One region of the Klebsiella scottii genome, then DNA from elsewhere that is predicted to be linked to it. Evidence: predicted binding sites of a transcription regulator. Region 1 holds the regulator's gene; the other holds the start of a gene.
The links. The regulator ArgR, encoded in region 1, controls arginine synthesis, uptake and breakdown. The targets are predictions, from matches to a motif close to ANTGAATAAAAATACANT.

Region 1 (7,264 bases):
GCCGCGGCGGTAAATGAACCCAGTTCTACCACTTTGGCAAAAACGGACATGCGTTTTAGTCGTTCCATTGTTCACTCTGACTTAAAAGTGATTTAGATCACATAATATAGATCATGCTGCAATTGTTACGTTACTATATTGTTAGCTACATAATAAATGCTTCACGCTTACCACCTGCACGCTTCTTATCAAGGTCATCATGAGTCTGTTTCCTGTCATCGTGATTTTCGGCTTGTCGTTTCCGCCGATCTTCTTTGAGCTGTTAATATCGCTGGCCATTTTCTGGCTGGTGCACCGATTGCTGGTTCCTACCGGTATCTATGACTTCGTCTGGCACCCTGCACTGTTTAATACCGCGTTATATTGCTGCCTTTTTTATCTGATATCGCGTTTGTTCGTTTGAGGTTGATGTGAAAACACTAACAAGAAATATCTTCCGTACCGCAATCACTGTGATACTGGTTATCCTGGCATTTGTCGCAATTTTTCGCGCGTGGGTATACTACACCGCATCGCCGTGGACGCGCGACGCGCGCTTTAGCGCCGACATCGTGGCCATCGCTCCCGACGTCTCGGGGCTGATTTCGCAGGTTAATATCAAGGATAACCAGCTGGTTAAGCAAGGTCAGGTTTTATTCGTGATTGACCAACCGCGTTACCAGAAGGCGCTTGAAGAGGCCGAGGCCGACGTCTCCTATTATCAAACTTTGGCCCAGGAAAAACGCGTTGAAGCCGGGCGTCGTAATCGGCTCGGCGTTCAGGCAATGTCCCGGGAAGAGATAGATCAGGCCAATAACGTCCTGCAAACGGTGGAACACCAGCTGGCGAAATCGGTAGCCAGTCGCGATCTGGCGAAGCTCGATCTTCAGCGGACGGTTATCCGCGCGCCGGCCGACGGCTGGGTGACCAACCTCAACGTCTACGGCGGTGAATTTATTACCCGCGGCTCTACGGCGGTGGCGCTGGTGAAACAGGATACCTTCTACGTGATGGCCTATCTCGAAGAGACCAAGCTGGAAGGCGTGCGTCCGGGCTTCCGGGCGGAGATTACCCCGCTGGGCAGCAGCCGCACGATCAAGGGAACGGTTGACAGTATTGCCGCCGGGGTGACCAACGCCAGCAGTAGCAGCGATGCAAAAGGCATGGCCTCCGTGGACTCGAACCTTGAGTGGGTGCGCCTGGCGCAGCGCGTACCGGTGCGAATTCGCCTCGATCGGCAGCAGGGGAATATCTGGCCGGCGGGGACCACCGCAACGGTGGTGATCACCGGCAAAGAGGACCGCGACGCCCGGCAGGCGAATTTCTTCCAGAAACTGGCCATGCGCCTGCGTGAGTTTGGTTAATCGTCATGGGGATCTTCACTATTGCCCCCCGGCATCTCCGTTTCGCCGTTAAGCTCGCCTGCGCAGTGGTGCTGGCGCTCTTTGTTGGCTTCCACTTTCAGCTGGAAACCCCGCGCTGGGCGGTGCTGACGGCGGCGATCGTTGCCGCGGGTCCGGCATTCGCGGCCGGAGGGGAGCCCTATTCGGGCGCCATCCGCTATCGTGGGATGCTGCGTATTGTCGGTACCTTTATCGGCTGTATTGCGGCGCTGGCCATTATCATCCTGATGATTCGCGCCCCGCTGCTGATGATGCTGGTGTGCTGCCTGTGGGCCGGATTCTGCACCTGGATCTCTTCTCTGGTGCGGGTTGAAAACTCCTACGCCTGGGGGCTGGCGGGCTATACCGCGCTGATCATTGTTATCACCATTCATACCGATCCGATGCTGGCGCCGCAGTTTGCCGTCGAGCGCTGCAGCGAGATTGTGGTCGGTATTGTCAGCGCCATTGTGGCGGACCTGCTGTTTTCGCCGCGGTCGATCAAAAAAGAGATCGACCTGGAGCTGGATAACCTGCTGGTTGAACACTATCGCCTGATGCAGCTCTGCGTGGCGCATGGCGACAGCGAAATCGTGGATAAAGCCTGGGGAGCATTGGTACGCCGGACCAGCGCGCTGGAAGGTATGCGCGGAAACCTGATTATGGAATCCTCGCGCTGGGCGAAGGTCAACCAGCGCCTGAAGGCGATTAATACCCTCTCCCTGACGCTGATTACCCAGGCCTGCGAGACCTACTTAATCCAGAATTCACGCCCGGAAATGGTGACGGATGATTACCGCGAGCTTTTCGCCGAGCCGGTTGAGAACGTGCAGGATGTACATCGACAGCTGAAGAGAATGCGCCGTTTTCTGACCTGGAAAGGGGAGCATAATACGCCGGTAACGATCTATAGCTGGGTCGGGGCCGCCACGCGCTATCTGTTGTTAAAAAGGGGCGTTGTCGGCAATACCAAAATTAGCCGTATTGAAGATGAAGTGCTGCAGGGCGAAGTGGTGATGAAAGCCGAGTCGGCCGAGCGCCATCATGCGATGGTGAACTTCTGGCGCACCTCCATTTCGTGCATTCTCGGCACGCTGTTCTGGCTCTGGACCGGCTGGACCTCCGGCAGCGGGGCAATGGTGATGATCGCGGTGGTCACGGCGCTGGCGATGCGCCTGCCGAACCCGCGCATGGTGGCACTGGACTTCCTCTACGGGATGCTGGCGGCTCTACCGCTGGGGGCGTTTTTCTTCCTCGTGATTATGCCCGCGACCCAGCAAAGCATGCTGCTGCTGTGTATTAGCCTGGCGGTGATGGCATTCTTCATTGGGATTGAAGTACAGAAGCGGCGGCTGGGATCGATGGGGGCGCTGGCCGGCACCATCAATATCCTGGTGCTGGATAACCCGATGCAGTTCCAGTTCAGCCAGTTCCTTGACAGCGCGTTAGGTCAGATAGTTGGCTGTTTCCTCGCGCTGATGGTTATCCTGCTGGTGCGAGATAATTCGCGGGCGCGCACCGGGCGCGTTCTGCTCAATCAGTTTGTCTCGGCAGCGGTCTCATCGCTGACCACCAATACCGCCAGGCGCAAAGAGAACCATCTGCCGGCCCTCTATCAACAGCTCTTCTTATTGTTGAACAAGTTCCCGGACGATATTGCCCGTTTCCGCTTAGCGCTGACGCTGATTATTGCCCATCAGCGCCTGCGGGATGCGCCGGTGCCGGTTAATGACGATCTGTCGGCATACCATCGCCAGCTGCGTCGTACTGCGGATCACGTAATCTCCGCAGGCAATGATGACAAGCGTCGGCGCTATTTCTCCCGCCTGCTCGACGAGCTGGATATTTATCAGGAGAAGCTGCGGCTCTGGGAAGCGTCGCCGCAGGTGACGGAGCCGGTCCGACGGCTGGTGGAGATGCTGCGCAAGTATCAGCATGTGCTGACGAATAGCTAAAGACCAAAACCGACGCCTGAAGCGTCGGTTTTTTTATCGCTATACTTACTCATCAACGGGACCCCTTCGATTCAGAAATATAAGGATGGCAAAGCGACCGTCCGGCGGTATGGTATTTAGCGGGGAATGGCGGCGGGTTTAAGCGGGGGCGGGCGATGACGGTCTACACGTTTGATTTCGATGATATAGCGGAACAGCAGGATTTCTATCGTGAGTTTTCCCGCGTCTTTGAGCTGAGCCGGGAGAGGGTAAACAACCTGGACTCGCTCTGGGAAGTGACCACCGGCGGCCTGCTGCCGCTGCCGTTAGAGATTGAGTTTATTCATTTGAGCGATAAGCAGCGTCGGCGCTTTGGCGCTTTGATTTTGCTGTTTGATGAAGCGGAAGAAGAGCTGGAAGGGGAATTACGTTTTAATGCCAGACAGGCATAAAAAAGCCCCCGACGGGCGGGGGCAAGTCGTCGGATAAGACGACGAGGGTTTATTTGTACAACTCAGCCGTAGCGTGCCAGGTATCGCCGGTACGGGCTTCAATAATACGGTAGCTGCTGGCGCCTTCTTTAGCGGCCTTAGCCGCCAGTTCCTGGCGCATATCCATCGGCGCGCTGCCTACCTGCGAGACAGAAACGGTGCCCATAGACTGTAGGTTTTGAGCCTGTTCGGCGTTGACCTGCTGTACGGCGGCGCTTGCGCCGAAAGAGAGTACGGAGGCCAGGCCCAGGGATGCGATGATCATTGCAGTTTTCATAATTTTTACTCCAACCATGTTGATTGCAGCGGCGGGAGGTTTGTTATGTACCTGGGCCGCTGGAGATATTCTGTATTCAGTGAATAACCGATAAGCGTTAAAACTTATTTATAAAGTTCTGCCGTCGCGTGCCAGTGGTCGCCGGTGCGCGCTTCGATGATGCGATAGGAAGAAGCTCCTTCCTCCTGCGCTTTTTTGTTCAGCATTTCATGCATATCCATCGGGGAAGCACTTACCGCGCCGACGGAAACGGTGCCGATTGGCTGACGGCTTTGAGCCTGATCGCTGTTGATTGAATCAGCGGCGAAAGCGCCAAAAGAGAGTACGGACAGGATACTGAGTGCAGCTACGGTTGTTTTGATTTTCATGATGTTCACCTCGTCGAATCTTATTACTGAGAGCTCTTTGTTTCGTGACCCTCATCACAAAATCAAGTATACACTAATCACCAAAAATATTAATACCGTGCTAATTGTTTTGCGTGTAAATAATTACATAGAAATGTCTTTTTTATAACGTATAAGAATTAGAAATGTCATTTATTAGCCACGGGTTCCCGCTATTTCTAATAAAATCATAAGGATGGATGTATTTGATATTTTGTGCGTTTTCGGCCCTTTCATTCAGTAAAGGAATGTATAGGAGTGAAAAACCACACTAAATGTTAAAGAAATGCTGCATTTTTTGAAGGGCCCTCCGGCGTCAGCCAGAGGGAGAGGGCTTAGAGTTCTTGTTCAAACAGGACCAGAATCGCGTCGTGCAGATCTTTGACGGTAAATCCTCTGGCCGGGGTGGTAAAGATGGTGTCATCACCCGCGATACTGCCAAGGATGCCTTCCGCTTTACCCAGGGAGTCGAGAAGACGCGCGATGAGCTGCGCTGCGCCTGGGCTGGTATGGATAACCACGACGGCATCGTTATAGTCGATGTCCAGGACCAGGTTTTTCAGCGGGCTGGAGGTTGTCGGAACGCCAAGCTCGGCAGGCAGACAGTAGACCATTTCCATTTTGGCATTACGGGTTCGTACCGCGCCAAATTTTGTGAGCATGCGAGAAACTTTCGATTGGTTGATATTATCGAAACCTTCTTCCTGCAGCGCCTGGACGATTTCACCTTGAGAGCTGAATTTTTCTTCTTTAAGCAGCAGTTTAAATGCTTTAACCAGTTCTTCTTGTTTTGCCGAACTTCGCATAAGTCACCCAGATTATGGTGGTAAAAACAACATCATTATGCATAATCATGAATTTTTATGCAAATAATCCGCAAGGGGATAAAGTAAATAATGTTATGAAGGGGGCATATTTTAGCAAATAACCCTGATAAGGAACATGCCTTCATCACAGCGCGTAAATAGCTGTAAAAGTAAATTAAATGTTATGAGATTGGTGTTGTTTTGCCGAACAGGCTGGGTGTATTGTAACCACTAGTCGGTCCGGTACTACGTTTTGCTGGATGGCCAGTCTCAGGGATGAAAATGCGAAGCGGATGCATCGCTGCGCACCAGAACGCATTCTTCAACCATACTTATTGTAATTGTTCATCTTGTGAATTAAGGTCCAGGCGACGGAGTAACGAAAGACGATATTAACCATAATAAGGAGTTTAGGATGAAAGTTGCAGTCCTCGGCGCCGCTGGTGGAATAGGCCAGGCGCTTGCCCTACTACTTAAGACCCAACTGCCTTCAGGTTCAGAACTCTCGTTGTACGACATCGCTCCGGTAACTCCGGGCGTGGCGGTTGATCTTAGCCATATCCCTACCGATGTAAAAATCAAAGGTTTCTCCGGTGAAGACGCGACCCCGGCGCTCGAAGGCGCTGATGTGGTGCTGATTTCCGCTGGCGTTGCGCGTAAGCCAGGCATGGATCGCTCCGATTTATTTAACGTTAACGCCGGTATCGTGAAAAATCTGGTTCAGCAGATTGCCAAAACCAGCCCGCAGGCCTGCATCGGTATTATTACCAACCCGGTGAACACAACGGTGGCTATTGCGGCGGAAGTGCTGAAAAAAGCCGGCGTTTACGATAAGAACAAGCTGTTTGGCGTGACCACGCTGGACATTATCCGCTCTAATACCTTTGTCGCTGAGCTGAAAGGTAAATCCTCATCCGATGTCGAAGTGCCGGTTATTGGCGGCCACTCGGGCGTCACTATTCTGCCATTACTGTCACAGATTGCTGGCGTAAGCTTCAGCGAACAAGAGGTGGCAGACCTCACTAAACGCATTCAAAACGCCGGCACTGAAGTCGTTGAAGCTAAAGCCGGTGGCGGATCGGCAACGCTCTCTATGGGTCAGGCGGCAGCCCGTTTTGGCCTCTCCCTGGTCCGCGCGATGCAGGGTGAGAAGGGCGTGGTGGAATGCGCCTATGTTGAAGGCGATGGTCAGTACGCTCGCTTCTTCTCACAGCCGCTGCTGTTAGGCAAAAATGGTGTGGAAGAGCGCCATTCGATAGGCACGCTCAGCGCCTTTGAACAGCAGGCGCTGGAAGGCATGCTCGATACGCTGAAGAAAGATATCGCCCTGGGCGAAGATTTCGTTAATAAGTGATCGTTCTGATTTGCGAATGATGTAAACGAGCGGGCAGCCTTGCCCGCTCGCTGTTTTTAAAGCCTCCGCCGTTTCGCCCCGCTGTTGATTGTTATCAAAATGTGATCGCCTCTGCAACTTCGGCAATCCCTTCCTGATTCTTGATTTTTTGGTCACGCCCCGCCCGAATTTCCACCCGGCTCTTAAGGCGGCCCGGCTTTTGGCTGGCTTATATTGATTCCACCTTGCCGCCATCACCGGGAAAAACATGACCTCCTTAATGCTCAAGCGCAGTGATTACTTCACTAGTGCCGCCCATCCGGTGGCGGTGGAGCACCGCTGCCCGCAGGATATCTTTCCTCTGCATCGCCATGATTTTGACGAAATCGTTATTGTCTGGCGCGGGAACGGATTACACATCTGGAACGGACTGCCGTACCGCATTACCTACGGTGACGTGCTGTATGTGACCCAGCAGGATAGCCATTACTATCAGTCGGTCGATAACCTCGAGCTGGGCAACATTCTGTTTTGCCGCGACCGCCTGCGCCTGGGCACCGACTGGCACAATCTGCTGCCCGGCACGGAAACCCACCAGCAAAGCCGTAGCTGGCGATTAACCCGGGAGTCGCTGGCGTTGATCCGCCAGCACGTTGAGCGTCTGGCCGGCGAGTGC
Region 2 (7,264 bases), 500 kb from region 1:
CCTTTCGCGGCGCGGATATCTTTACCTATATGAAGGCGCGCGGCGACGTTGCCGCTCACTACACGCTGGATACCAACTGGCGCTCCTCTCCGGGGATGGTGGATAGCGTCAATCGCCTGTTTAGCCTCAGCGATAATCCGTTCATGTTCCGCGAAATCCCGTTCCTGCCGGTGAAGTCGGCGCCGAAAAACCAGCATCTGCGTTTTACCGTCGACAACGACGTGGTTCCGGCAATGAACATCTGGCTGATGCCGGGCGAAGCGGTGGGCGCGGGAGATTATCAAACCTTTATGGCGCAGCTCTGCGCAGCGCAAATTCGTGACTGGCTTAGCGCCGGCCAGCAGGGGCGGGCGCTGCTGTGGCGCGACGATCGCGCTCGGCCGGTGCAGGCTTCCGATATCACGGTGCTGGTGCGTAATCGCCAGGAGGCGTCGCTGATCCGCGATGCGCTGCAGGTTCTGGCCATTCCATCGGTCTATCTCTCCAACCGCGATAGCGTATTTGAAACGCCGGAAGCGCAGGAGCTGCTGTGGGTACTACAGGCGGCGCTGGCGCCCGAACGAGAAAACACGCTGCGCAGCGCGCTGGCGACCTCGATTTTCGGTCTGAACGCTCTCGATATTGAAAACCTGAACCAGGATGAGCGCGCGTGGGATGCGCTGGTTGAAGAGTTTAGCGACTATCGCCGCATCTGGCGCCAGCGCGGGGTCATGCCGATGCTGAGAGCGCTGATGACCACCCGGAACATCGCCGAAAATCTGCTGGTGACGAGCGGCGGCGAGCGGCGCTTAACCGATATCCTGCATATCAGCGAACTGCTGCAGGAAGCGGCCAACCAGCTGGAAAGCGAGCATGCGTTGGTGCGTTGGCTGACGCAGCGCATCGCCGAGCCGGATAGCAATGCCTCCAGCCAGCAGATGCGCCTGGAAAGCGACAAGCATCTGGTGCAAATCGTCACCGTACATAAATCGAAAGGGCTGGAATACCCGCTGGTGTGGCTGCCGTTTATCGCCCGCTTCCGTAAGCAGGATCAGGCGTTTTATCACGATCGCGACTCCTTTGCGGCGGTGCTCGACCTTGAACAGAATGAGGGGAGCCTCGAGCTGGCGGAAGCGGAGCGTCTGGCTGAGGATTTGCGTTTGCTATACGTGGCCCTGACGCGAGCGGTCTGGCACTGCAGTCTTGGCGTGGCGCCTCTCAGCACCCGGCGCAGCGACAAGCCGGGCGACAGTGATTTTCACCACAGCGCGCTGGGGCGCCTTCTGCAGGGAGGCGAAGCGATGGATGCCGCGGGGCTGACGGCCCGCCTGCAGGCATTCTGCAGCGCGGATATTGCGCTGCAAACCCCCGGCGTCGCCGATCGGCAACCCTGGCAGGCGCCGCAGGAGGTTCTCCCCCCGCTGTCGGCGCGAATGCTGGCGCGTGCGATCGTCGATGACTGGCGGGTCACCAGCTACTCCGGGCTACAGCAGCATGGCCACAGCCCGGCGCAGGATTTACTGCCCCGTCTTGACGTTGACGCGGCCGGCGTGGGAGAGGTGATCGAGGAGCCACAGCTCACTCCCCATCAGTTCCCGCGCGGGGCGTCGCCGGGGACATTTCTGCACGGCCTGTTTGAAGACCTCGACTTTACCCAGCCGGTTCCCGCCGGCTGGATGGCGGAAAAGCTGCAGTCCGGCGGATTTGGCGAACAGTGGACGCCGGTGCTGACCCAATGGCTGGATGATGTGCTGCGCACGTCGCTGCCGGGCGCCGGTATCGCGCTGAATCAGCTGACTGCGGCGGATAAGCAGGTTGAGATGGCGTTTTATTTACCCATTGCGGCCCCGCTGGATCCACGGCGCCTGGACGCGCTGGTTCGCCGCTACGACCCGCTTTCGGCGCAGTGCCCGGAGCTTGATTTCCGTCAGGTACGCGGAATGCTGAAAGGGTTTATCGACCTGGTGTTTCGTCATAACGATCGCTACTACCTGCTGGACTACAAATCCAACTGGCTGGGGGACGATCGCGAAGCCTACACCCGGCAGGCGATGGCGCAGGCGATGCGCACGCACCGCTATGATTTACAGTACCAGCTCTATAGCCTGGCGCTGCACCGCTATTTACGCCACCGCATTGCTGACTATGACTATGAGCGCCATTTTGGCGGCGTCATTTATCTCTTTTTACGCGGAATGGACGGACAGGACGGCGGGCAGGGGATATTTACCACGCGCCCCGAGCGGCCGCTAATCGACGGCCTGGACGCCCTGTTTGCCGGCGAAGTTCAGGAGATCGCCTCATGACCATGGATGAGCTGCTGCTTGAGGCAGCAAACCAGCGTTTGTTACGTCCGCTTGACGTCCAGTTTGCGCTGATGGTCGCTCAGGATGCGCACCCGGCGGTGAGGCTGGCGGCGGCGATACTGAGCCGCGATGCCGGCGAAGGGCACGTATGCCTGCCGCTCTCCCGCCTTGCGGCGGACGATGCGCTGAGCGGGAAAGCCGCCGCTCTGCGCGAGCAGCTGCTGGCGCAGGCCGGAGCGCCTGATGACTGGTCGACGCTGCTGCTCTCTTCTGCGGCGGTGAGCCGCGGGGAGCGCCCGACGCCGATGATCCTCTGCGGGGAACGGCTTTACCTTAACCGCATGTGGCGTAACGAGCTGACCGTCGCGCGCTTTTTTAACGAAGCCAATCAGGTGCTGAGCGTGGATGAAACGCGCCTGGCGTCGACGCTGGATGCGCTATTCCCCGCCGGGGAGGATATTGACTGGCAGAAGGTGGCGGCTGCGGTGGCGCTGACCCGGCGCATTGCGGTTATTTCCGGGGGCCCAGGCACCGGTAAAACCACCACCGTCGCCAGGCTGCTGGCGGCGTTGATTCAGACGACGGATAGGCCCCGCTGTCGTATCCGCCTGGCGGCGCCCACCGGGAAAGCCGCCGCGCGCCTGACCGAATCGCTGGGCAGCGCGCTGTGCCAGCTGCCGCTGACGGATGAGCAGAAGGCGCAGCTGCCGACAGAGGCCAGCACCCTGCACCGTCTGCTGGGCGCTCAGCCGGGCAGCCAGCGTATGCGCTATCACGCCGGCAACCCGCTGCACCTCGACGTGCTGGTGGTGGATGAAGCCTCGATGATCGATCTGCCGATGATGGCTCGCCTGATTGACGCGCTGCCGGCGCACGGTCGGGTGATTTTTCTCGGCGACCGCGATCAGCTGGCGTCGGTGGAAGCCGGCGCGGTGCTGGGGGATATTTGTGCCTGGGTTAATGCCGGCTATACCGCCGATCGCGCGGCGCAGCTAAAGCGGCTGACCGGCCTGCCGGTACCTGCCGGCGAGGGCGAGGCGGCGGGCGCCCTGCGCGACAGCCTGTGCCTGCTGCAGAAAAGCTATCGTTTTGGCAGCCATTCCGGTATCGGTAGCCTGGCCCGGGCGGTTAACGCCGGCGATCGGCATGGCGTCAAAACGACCCTGCGTCAGCCGTTCGACGATATCGCCCTGCACCCGCTAAGCACCACCGAGGAGTATGAAACGATGCTGACGCAGGCGCAGGCCGGCTACGATCGCTATCTTCGGCTGCTGCGCGAGCGGGCGGAGCCGGAGGCGGCGATTGCCGCTTTCGGCGAGTTCCGGCTACTGTGCGCCCTACGCGAGGGCCCCTACGGCGTCAGCGGGCTGAACGAACAGCTGGAGCTGATGCTCAATCGTAAGCGGGCTATTGCGCTGCCGCGGCATTCGCGCTGGTATGAAGGCCGCCCGGTCATGATCTCGCGCAACGATAGCGCGCTGGGGCTGTTTAACGGTGATATTGGCATTGCGCTGGAAAGGGGAGAAGGGCTTCGCGTCTGGTTCCCGATGCCGGATGGCAGCATTAAGTCGGTGCAGCCGAGCCGTCTGCCGGAACACGATACCGCCTGGGCGATGACGGTGCATAAATCGCAGGGCTCGGAATTTGACCACGCGGCCCTGATTTTGCCTTCCCGCAGCGTGCCGCTGGTGACGCGTGAGCTGGTGTATACCGCGATAACGCGAGCTAAAAGGCAGCTGTCGATTTATGCCGATGAGCAGGTGCTTACTCAGGCTATCGTGGCGCGCACCGAACGGCGCAGCGGGCTGGCGGACATCTTCGCCAGCGGCGGGTAGCCTCAACCTTCAGCGCTTCACCTTTCCCGGCCCGCGCTACGCTTAGCCGGGAAGGGGGCGCTCACTTAGCCAAGGTCGGCCATCATCACCTTGGAACGGCGCTGATAGTTGTACATCTCTTTCTTACTCTCCGGCAGCAGGTCGATATCCACCGGCGTAAAGCCGCGCTCCTGGAACCAGTGGATGCTGCGGGTAGTCAGCACGAACAGTTTGCTTAGCCCCATCTGCTTTGCCTGGGTCGCAATGCGGTTCAGCAGCACTTCCCCGCGCGATGAGCTGCGGTAGTCCGGATGGACCGCCACGCAGGCCATTTCACCGATTTTCTCTTCCGGGAACGGATAGAGCGCGGCGCAGGCAATTGTTGTGTTATCGCGCTGAATGATGGTGAATTTATCTATTTCCATCTCCAGCTGCTCGCGGGAGCGACGCACCAGAATCCCCTGCTGCTCCAGCGGGCTGATCAGCTCAAGAATGCCGCCAATATCGTTGATGGTGGCGCGGCGAATCTGCTCGGCGCTTTCCATGACGATCTGAGTACCGATACCGTCGCGCGAGAACAGCTCCTGCAGCAGAGCGCCATCTTCCTGGTAGCTGATCAGGTGGCAGCGACGCACGCCGCTGCGGCAGGCTTTCACCGCGCCGCGCAGGAAACGCACGGTACCGGAGTTGTAGTCCTCTTCCGCTTCCAGCTCTTCAACCCGCGCCTGGGCTTCGTTCGGGAACAGTTCGGGAACGATCTCACCCTCCTGGCTGTACACCCCTTGTGAAGAGCAGAAGCCGATCATTTTTTCCGCTTTCAGCTTAATAGCCAGCTGGGTGGCAATCTCTTCTGACGTCAGGTTAAAGCTTTCGCCGGTGACCGATACCGCAACCGGGCCCATCAGCACGATGGCGCCATTATCAAGCTGGCGATGGATCGCTTCTTCATCGATACGACGAATGCGCCCGCTGTGGCAATAATCGACGCCATCATCAACGCCAAGCGGTTGGGCAATAATGAAATTGCCGCTCACGACGTTGATGTGGGCGCCCTGGAGCGGAGTGTTGTTGAGGCTCATCGACAGGCGCGCGGTAATTTCCAGCTGCAGCATGCCGGCGGCCTGTTTAACCAGTTCGAGGGTTTTGGCGTCAGTCACGCGCGTCTGTTTGTGGTAAAGCGGCTCATGATGATGTTCGGCCAGGTTGGCGTCTATCTGAGGACGCGCGCCATAGACCACCACCAGGCGAATGCCCAGACTATGTAACAGACCAATGTCATTGACTATGCTGGAGAAATTCTCATGCTCAATGGCTTCGCCACCCAGCATGATGACAAACGTTTTTCCCCGATGGGCGTTAATATAGGGAACAGAATGGCGGAATCCTTCTACCAGTTCGGTGCGACGTTCCTTCACCATGACAACAACCCTCAATGCATGATTATTCGTAATAAGTGTATTTTTATTCTGTTTTCCCCGTAAACGCAAGCCAAAATTTGTCCCGAACCTGCGAAAGAACTGTGACTTAAAGCGCGCTACCAAAGATTGTTTACCCTTTTATTGATGACAGGTTATACGGCTTTCGTTAAAGTTTCTGGTCAATCTGTTTGTTTTGGATACGAATGCGTTTTTATTGCTTGGGAGTGGCATGCCGGGATACAAGTCAGGATTAAGCCGTCGCCGTTTTTTACAGGGGGCGAGCGCTATGTGGTTAATGAGCGTCAGTCCGGTTGGTTTAGCTGCCGTTGCACAGGTCGTCGCCGTGCGCGTCTGGCCGTCGTCAACCTATACGCGCGTTACGGTGGAATCCAACCATGTGCTGAAATATCGGCAGTTTGCGTTGAGCAATCCGGAGCGGCTGGTGGTCGATCTGGAAGGGGTTAACCTTAATTCCGTGCTAAAAGGCATGGGAACCAGCATTCGCGACGACGATCCCTATATTAAGTCCGCTCGCGTCGGGCAGTTCGATCCGCAAACGGTGCGCATGGTGTTTGAGCTCAAACAGAATGTGAAACCGCAGCTCTTTGCCCTCGCGCCGGTTGCCGGCTTTAAAGAGCGCCTGGTGATGGATCTCTATCCGTCTACGGCGACCGATGTGCAGGACCCGCTGCTGGCGCTGCTGGAAGATTACAACAAGGGCGATCTCGATCGTCAGGTGCCGCCGGCAGAAAGCGGGCCGAAGCCGGGTAAAGCCGGGCGCGACCGGCCGATTGTGATTATGCTCGATCCGGGACACGGCGGTGAAGACTCCGGCGCGGTAGGCAAATACCATACCCGCGAGAAAGACGTTGTGCTGCAGATTGCCCGCCGGCTGCGGGCGCTGATCGAAAAAGAGGGGAATATGAAGGCCTATATGACCCGCAACGAAGATGTCTTTATTCCCCTGAAGGTGCGCGTCGCCAAGGCGCAAAAGCAGCGTGCCGATCTGTTCGTCTCGATTCACGCCGATGCCTTTACCAGCCGCCAGCCGAGAGGCTCTTCGGTATTTGCGCTCTCAACCAAAGGCGCTACCAGCACCGCGGCTAAGTATCTGGCGCAAACCCAGAACGCCTCCGATCTGGTGGGGGGCGTCAGCAAGAGCGGCGATCGCTACGTCGACCATACGATGTTTGATATGGTGCAATCGCTGACCATCGCCGATAGCCTGAAGTTTGGTAAGGCGGTGCTGCAAAAGATGGGCAAAATTAATAACCTCCACAAAAACCAGGTTGAACAGGCCGGCTTCGCGGTGCTGAAAGCGCCGGATATTCCGTCGATCCTGGTCGAAACCGCGTTTATCAGCAACGTGGAGGAGGAGCGTAAGCTGAAAACGGCGACCTTCCAGCAGGAAGTTGCCGAGTCGATACTGGCGGGGATTAAGGCCTACTTCGCCGATGGCGCAACGCTGGCAAGGCGTGGCTGATAAAAGGAGCGGGATATGGCTCTGTTAAAGAGCGCGCATGGCGGCAATACGCGGGAGGCGGCGGCGCTGCTGGGCATTAAGCCCGATCGGCTGCTGGATTTTAGCGCCAATATTAATCCGCTGGGCATGCCTGAAAGCCTGAAGCGCGCTCTGATCGATAATCTTGACCGCGCAGAGCGCTATCCCGACGTGGACTATCAGCAGCTGCACGAGGCCCTGGCCGAACATCACCACATTCCCGCCTCGTGGATCGTGGCGGGGAAT

Region 2: a site for ArgR is predicted at 5,552-5,569, ahead of argA (amino-acid N-acetyltransferase). Genes of this name have one in related genera too.

What each region holds. Positions count from the first base shown of each region.
Region 1 covers NZ_JARXNI010000019.1:26,766-34,029, forward strand. Annotated here, with positions in the region: gene aaeR (HTH-type transcriptional activator AaeR) at 1-68, opposite strand, end outside; gene aaeX (p-hydroxybenzoic acid efflux pump operon protein AaeX) at 200-403, shown strand; gene aaeA (p-hydroxybenzoic acid efflux pump subunit AaeA) at 411-1,343, shown strand; gene aaeB (p-hydroxybenzoic acid efflux pump subunit AaeB) at 1,349-3,316, shown strand; gene QFI97_RS03865 (barstar family protein) at 3,472-3,747, shown strand; gene yhcN-B (DUF1471 family stress response protein YhcN-B) at 3,797-4,063, opposite strand; gene yhcN (peroxide/acid stress response protein YhcN) at 4,168-4,431, opposite strand; gene argR (transcriptional regulator ArgR) at 4,785-5,255, opposite strand; gene mdh (malate dehydrogenase) at 5,671-6,609, shown strand; gene QFI97_RS03890 (helix-turn-helix domain-containing protein) at 6,857-7,264, shown strand, end outside.
Region 2 covers NZ_JARXNI010000019.1:530,344-537,607, forward strand. Annotated here, with positions in the region: gene recB (exodeoxyribonuclease V subunit beta) at 1-2,285, shown strand, start outside; gene recD (exodeoxyribonuclease V subunit alpha) at 2,282-4,120, shown strand; gene argA (amino-acid N-acetyltransferase) at 4,186-5,517, opposite strand; gene amiC (N-acetylmuramoyl-L-alanine amidase AmiC) at 5,747-7,000, shown strand; gene cobD (threonine-phosphate decarboxylase CobD) at 7,016-7,264, shown strand, end outside.